Regions from separate parts of the Microbacterium sp. NPDC076768 genome, predicted to be linked through region 2. Evidence: predicted binding sites of a transcription regulator. Region 2 holds the regulator's gene; the other holds the start of a gene.
The links. The regulator LexA, encoded in region 2, represses DNA repair genes until DNA is damaged. The targets are predictions, from matches to a motif close to TCGAACANNTGTTCGA.

Region 1: the regulator LexA is predicted to act here: its motif matches at 2,461-2,476, upstream of recA (recombinase RecA).

Annotation. Positions count from the first base shown of each region.
Region 1 is NZ_JBFBMU010000002.1:566,958-570,363, reverse strand. Features, by position in the region: gene miaB (tRNA (N6-isopentenyl adenosine(37)-C2)-methylthiotransferase MiaB) at 1-386, opposite strand, end outside; gene AB0O87_RS09130 (regulatory protein RecX) at 436-1,215, opposite strand; gene recA (recombinase RecA) at 1,215-2,264, opposite strand; gene AB0O87_RS09120 (DUF3046 domain-containing protein) at 2,534-2,758, opposite strand; gene AB0O87_RS09115 (helix-turn-helix transcriptional regulator) at 2,777-3,085, opposite strand; gene AB0O87_RS09110 (CinA family protein) at 3,227-3,406, opposite strand, start outside.
Region 2 is NZ_JBFBMU010000003.1:388,140-391,545, forward strand. Features, by position in the region: gene metE (5-methyltetrahydropteroyltriglutamate--homocysteine S-methyltransferase) at 1-1,009, shown strand, start outside; gene lexA (transcriptional repressor LexA) at 1,072-1,764, opposite strand; gene AB0O87_RS14055 (LysM peptidoglycan-binding domain-containing protein) at 2,054-2,422, shown strand; gene AB0O87_RS14060 (histidinol-phosphate transaminase) at 2,492-3,406, shown strand, end outside.

The sequences.
Region 1 (3,406 bases), on a different contig from region 2:
ATGTTGTGTGTGCCGAAGACCACATCAACCCACGGCGCCTTATCCAAGACTGCCTGCTGGTCCATTTGTGCGAGGCAACCGCCGACGGCGATCTGCATGCCATCTTTGCGTCGCTTCACGGAAGCAAGGTGGCCAAGAGTGCCATACAGCTTGCCCGAAGCGTTGTCACGCACGGCACAGGTATTGATGATCACGACGTCAGCCTCTGCCCCAGCTTGCGCCTGAACGTAGCCAGCACTCTCCAGCGAACCGGAAAGCCGCTCCGAATCGTGCACGTTCATCTGGCACCCAAAGGTGCGCACTTCATACGATCGCTGTCTTCCGTCGGCGTCGACGGCTGCCGACGACGGGTCGATGATCGTCGGTTCGCTGCGCGGGATAGTCATGATGCTCCCATTCTACGAGCCGTTGCTGAGGGAACGGCTCGTCGAGCGTTCAGTCTGAATCGACGAAACGAACACCAGAAGTGGACCCACCGAACGTTGTTTCCCGTAGCGCCGTTTTGGCGGCCTTCATCGCCACTGAGCCGTTATATCCACGTCTCGAGAGCTGTCCGACCAGACGCCGGAGAGCCGTGTCGTGATCTAGGCGGCTGAGCGACTGGGCCTTACTCCGAGCAAACTCCAGTGCACGGTCGTCATCATCGTCTGGCAGTTGATCAAGCGCGCCTTCGATAACGTCTCGCGGGATACCCCGCTGAGCTAGTGATCGAGACAGCGCGACTCGACCCTGACCTTTGCGTTCCACGCCAGACCTCACAAGGACCTCGGCGAGAGCGAGGTCGTCTAGGTAACCACGCCGGGTGAAATCGTCGATCACATCATCAACAATCTCTCCGCTGAGACCCTGCCCTTTCAGTACCTGTCTAGATTCCGAGACCGAGAGTGACCGCGCGCGGAGCTTACGCACCAGAGCCTCCTCCGCCGCGAGACGAACCTCGTCGAGCGACGCCGTTTCCGTTTCATCAGCGCCATCTTCTGGACCACCGAGGGCGCGCAGATGAGGGACAGAATTCATCGGAGACTGTGCCGTGCTGCGAGCCCCGGTGCGTCCACCGCGCGCAGGGTGCCGGTCACTCGGGGTGCCCGCGTCCGCAGAATCTTCTAGCGGAGCCTTCGGAACAAGTGGTGTAGGAACCGACTTGGACACTCCGCCACCAAAAAGGGGAATGATGGGGGCGATCCGATCAAGATCGCCCCCACGAGAATCGTTCATCAGGCCGGACGACGCTCAGCAAGCTCATCGGCTGCCGCGGGGGCATCCCCCGGGCCTCCGAGGCCAAGCTTCTGTTTGATCTGCGTCTCGATGGCGAGAGCGACGTCAGGATTCCTTAGCAAGAAGGAACGCGCGTTCTCTTTACCCTGACCCAGCTGGTCGCCATCGTAGGTGTACCAAGACCCAGACTTCTTCACGATCGCGTGCTCCACACCGAAGTCAATCAAGCTACCTTCGCGGGAGATGCCGACACCATAGAGAATGTCGAACTCTGCTTGCTTAAACGGCGGCGCCATTTTGTTCTTTACGACCTTGACCCTGGTGCGGTTACCCACGGCGTCTGTGCCGTCTTTCAAGGTTTCGATTCGACGAATGTCCATGCGCACTGACGCGTAGAACTTCAGAGCCTTACCACCTGCTGTGGTCTCAGGGGAGCCGAAGAAGACACCGATCTTTTCACGCAACTGGTTGATGAAGATCATGGTGGTGTTTGTCTGACTCAGACCACCGGTGAGTTTACGAAGCGCCTGGGACATCAGACGAGCCTGCAGACCAACGTGCGAGTCACCCATCTCTCCCTCGATCTCAGCGCGAGGAACAAGGGCAGCCACAGAGTCAATGACAATGAGGTCGATAGCCCCCGAACGGACAAGCATGTCAGCGATCTCAAGCGCCTGCTCACCGGTGTCTGGCTGTGAAACCAAGAGCGCGTCGATGTCAACGCCAAGCTTGGCTGCATAATCAGGATCCAGCGCGTGCTCCGCGTCGATGAAGGCGGCAATACCGCCGGCACGTTGAGCGTTCGCAATCGCATGGAGAGTCAGTGTCGTTTTACCCGAGGACTCAGGACCATAGATCTCGACAATTCGACCACGCGGAATGCCGCCAACGCCGAGTGCGACATCGAGAGCAATCGACCCCGTCGGAATGACGGCTACGGGGGCGCGCTCGTCGCTACCCAGCCGCATCACTGACCCCTTGCCGAACTGGCGATCAATCTGCGCGAGTGCCGTTTCGAGGGACTTTTCGCGGTCTGCGGGTGATGGCATGGTCTGCTCCTTTTGCGCGGGTGGGGCCGCCTGTAGGCTGTCGCGGCTCTCCCGGCTGGGAAACACTCTCCGACAAGGCGTGTGGCTCTTGGGCCTGTTTCACACAGTAAGAGAGGCCACCGACATTGACATCGAGATCGCGCCTTACGTGCAGAAAAAGCCTGTTGAACTACTTGTGTAGAACACTACCCGCGCTTCGAACGAATATTCGATGACACGCCGAATATCGACGCTCGAACACCGCACACAACTGGACATGTCGCAACCGCTCAACGGCCGCGAGGTTCCTGTCGCCCTACGCCATGGCGACGCTCTGGCGGCACTTCCATCTCCGTACAGAGCGCGAGCCAGATAGATCGCGGCGGCGTGCCATCATCGAGCGCCTCGGTCGCGGTTCGTCCACCGAGAGCACCGAGACCAAGGTCGTGGACAAGCGATGAAGCTCGCGCTTGAAACTCATCTTCGACAGCGCGGAAAAATTCGCTTCGACGCATCTGCAGGACTGGTGAGGACTAGTGCAACGAAAGCTGCGGTTCAATCGACGCAACGAGGTCGTCGGGAACGACGTCAGGGAACACCTGAATACCTTCGAGCACCGAGATACGGTCACCGACCTCGCGCATGATGGTGGAGATGGGCACATCGAGCGCTTCAGCAACCGATGCGAGGATCTCGCTCGATGCCTCTTTTTGTCCCCGCTCTACCTCACTGAGATAGCCGAGCGCAACAGAAGCTTTGCTCGCAACCTGCCGGAGCGTGCGCCCCTTTTGCAGGCGGAAGTCCCTCAGCACATCGCCGATTTCTTGTCGTACAAGAATCATCGGAACCTCCTCTCCAAGTGATCGTACGAGGTTTCCCTCGATGCGACAGCCAGTCTAATACGCCTGGCTTGCCCCAAATCTACCCCTGCACTCTGTGGTTTAAGTGTGAGCACACATCTCATAACCGCCGAGCCCTCGCCACTATTCCGCAAGCGCGTCCCGCATGACGCTGAGTGCTGCGTGGATTGTCTGGTCACGAACTGAGGCTCGATCGCCAGCGAACGCGAACGACCTCACCTGGGACACCTTCGGCGTCACCACCCCAATGTGCACAGTCCCCGCTGGGTGTCCGCCAGCGGGCCCCGGACCCGCAATCCCCGT
Region 2 (3,406 bases):
GCCACCCCTGCCGCTGACGACGATTGGCTCGTTCCCGCAGACGGCAGATATCCGTCGTGCGCGCGCCCAGTTCATCCGGGGCGAGATTCCGGAAGATGACTACGAAGAGTTCCTGCGCCGTGAGGTCGCTGCGGTGGTCTCCCTGCAGGAAGATCTCGGCCTAGACGTCTTGGTGCACGGCGAGCCAGAGCGCAACGACATGGTGCAGTACTTCGCTGAGCACCTCGAAGGCTTCGCAGTGACGGAGAACGGGTGGGTGCAGTCGTACGGATCGCGGGCCACCCGACCCTCGATCCTGTGGGGTGATGTCGCAAGACCAGCGCCCATCACGATCGACTGGACAACGTACGCCCAGTCGCTGACAGCAAAACACCTGAAAGGCATGCTCACCGGTCCTGTGACCATCCTCGCCTGGTCATTCGTCCGTGACGACCAGCCGCTTCGCGACACAGCTAACCAGGTGGCCTTGGCACTGCGCGAAGAGGTGCAAGACCTCGAACGCGCGGGGATCGCCATCATTCAGGTCGACGAACCAGCGCTGCGTGAACTGCTGCCGTTGAAACAGGCAGACCAAGCCGCCTACCTCGAATGGTCAGTCGGCTCGTTCCGGCTGGCGACGGGCGGTGCGTCTGCAGGAACTCAGGTGCACACCCACCTGTGTTACTCGGAGTTCGGCGTGGTGATCGATGCGATCCGCGCTCTTGATGCCGACGTCACCTCAATCGAAGCCGCGCGCAGCCGCATGGAGGTGGTCACCGATGTCGCCCAATCAGGCTTCGATCACGGCATCGGGCCTGGGGTCTACGACATTCACTCACCGCGCGTACCTACGGTCGAAGAGGTTGAGTCGCTGCTGCGTCGTGCTGTCGAAGAGATTCCCCTTCGACAGCTGTGGGTCAATCCCGACTGCGGTCTGAAAACGCGAGGCTACGCCGAGACCACTGCGTCGTTGCGCAACATCGTCGAAGCAACGCACCGTGTGCGAGCGGACGTGAGCGTGGCTGTCTAGGTTCCGACAAATGAACGAAGGCTCTCCCTGTGTCAGGGAGAGCCTTCGTCGCGCTTAAGGGATCAGACGGCGCGCAGCACGGCGACAATCTTGCCGAGCACTACGGCCTCATCACCGAGGATCGGCTCGAACGCCGAGTTCCGGGGCAGAAGCCAGGTGTGCCCGTCCCGACGGCGCAGTACCTTAACTGTCGCCTCGCCATCCAGCATCGCTGCTACGATCTCGCCGTTCTCGGCACTGTTCTGTGACCGCACCACTACCCAATCGCCATCGCAGATTGCGGCGTCGATCATTGACTCACCAGAGACTTTGAGCATGAAGAGGTCGCCCTTGCCCACCAGCTGACGCGGAAGGGGAAAAATCTCCTCGACCTGCTGGTCGGCGGTGATGGGCACGCCGGCCGCGATGCGACCCACCAGAGGCACCAGGGCTGCATCGCCCACAGGGGTCGCGCCATCGTCTGGGTTCTCCGTGCCGCCGCCGCTGCCTGGCAGATCGATCAAGACCTCCATCGCCCTCGTCTTGCCAGGGTCACGCCGCAGGTAGCCGCTGAGCTCGAGCTGGCCAAGCTGATGAGTCACACTCGACAACGACTTCAGACCAACCGCATCGCCGATCTCTCGCATACTCGGCGGGTAGCCCTGATGGGCGATCGAGTGCTGAATGACCTCGAGGATCGCCATCTGCTTGGGGCTCAGATTCTTGCGCCGGCGGGTCCGCGGTGACTCCGACTCGGGGGCAGAGTTCTCGCTCATCGTGCTCCTTAGGTGCGTAATCCGACGTCCCTCTTCGAATGTCGGAGGCCCGTGGTGGGGTGTTCCTATCGAAACCGTATCCGAGAATCGGGCAAATCTGGAAGATCTGTTCGAGCGTGTTGCGCAAAACGAGTACTCGGTTTCGAAGAAAACTTGACAGTTATTCGAATTCGAAGATATCTTCGGAACGTAGCTTCGCATTCACGGCTCCCGGCCGAGACGCGAATGCGAACGCTACGCCAACTTCCCCGCAGGGGTCACCACTGCGGAACAGCGTAAGGAGCACGGCATGAGCAGCATCAGCGTCAGCACCGCAGCGGTCATCCCCGCAACGAATGGCTCGACGACGCGCCTCCGGCTCACCGGTCGCGGTCGTGCGGTGCTTCTTGGGCTTGCTTCTGTTCCCCTGGCGGCTGGCATTGCCTTTGCTGCGATTAGCGGGGGAAGTGCTTCCGCATCTGGTGACGACGTTGCCGCGGTGAACGTCGAGACCGTTACGGTGATGCCGGGCGATACGCTCTGGTCGATCGCGACGACGGTCGCTCCTGGTACCGACCCGCGTGAGGTTATCGGAGACATCACTCGCATGAACGTGCTGCGCAGTGGAGAACTGCAGATCGGCCAGACGCTCGCGATCCCGGCGCAGTACGCAAGCTAATCAGGTTGCAGCTGCGCAGCTTGCAGTGGGTTTGGGCATTGGCTCGGTTGGCGGCTTAGCATGGGAAGGGTGACCCTCTCCCTCAACGATCTGCCGCTACGCGACGACCTTCGTGGTCTTACTCCGTACGGTGCTCCCCAGGCTCCACTACCGATCGCCCTCAACGTCAACGAGAACACGCATCCGGTTCCTGACGAGGTGGCGAGCGACATCCTTGATGAAATCGCCGTAGCGATTCGCGATGTCAACAGGTACCCGGACCGGGAGTTCACTGCCCTTCGTGAAGCTTTTGCGGAGTACCTGGGTCATGGCGTGATGCCAGAGCAAATATGGGCTGGCAACGGTTCAAACGAGGTGCTGCAGCACATCTTGCAGGCTTTTGGTGGCCCAGGCCGCACCGTCTTTGGATTCGGGCCGACCTATTCGATGTATCCGCTGATCGCCCAGGGCACGGGCGCGCGTTGGATTGCGGGGACCAGGCAACCCGACTACACGATCACTCCAGAAGATGCGGCGGAGCAGGTACGCGCAGCAGATCCAGACGTCGTCATTCTTTGCACGCCGAACAACCCCACGGGCACGCCTCTCAGTCTTGAAGTTGTTGAGGCCGTCTACGAGGCCGCGCGGGGAATCGTCATTGTCGATGAGGCATATCAGGAGTTCGCTCCGCACGACTCTGCCTCGGCGCTGACATTGCTTGAAGGGCGTCAGCGGCTCGCGGTCTCGCGCACGATGAGCAAGGCATTCGCCTTCGCCGGCGCCAGAGTGGGCTACCTCGCGGCAGATCCCACGATTATTGACGCGCTCCGACTTGTCCGTTTGCCGTACCACCTGAGCACGCTCACCCAGGCTGCAGCCGTGGCTGCGCTACGCAACTCTGACGTGATGCTCGGGATGGTAGATGAGATTGTCGAGCAGCGCGATCGCATCACCGCAACGCTTGAGGCCCTCGGGTACGCGCCGCACGAGTCCTGGTCCAACTTC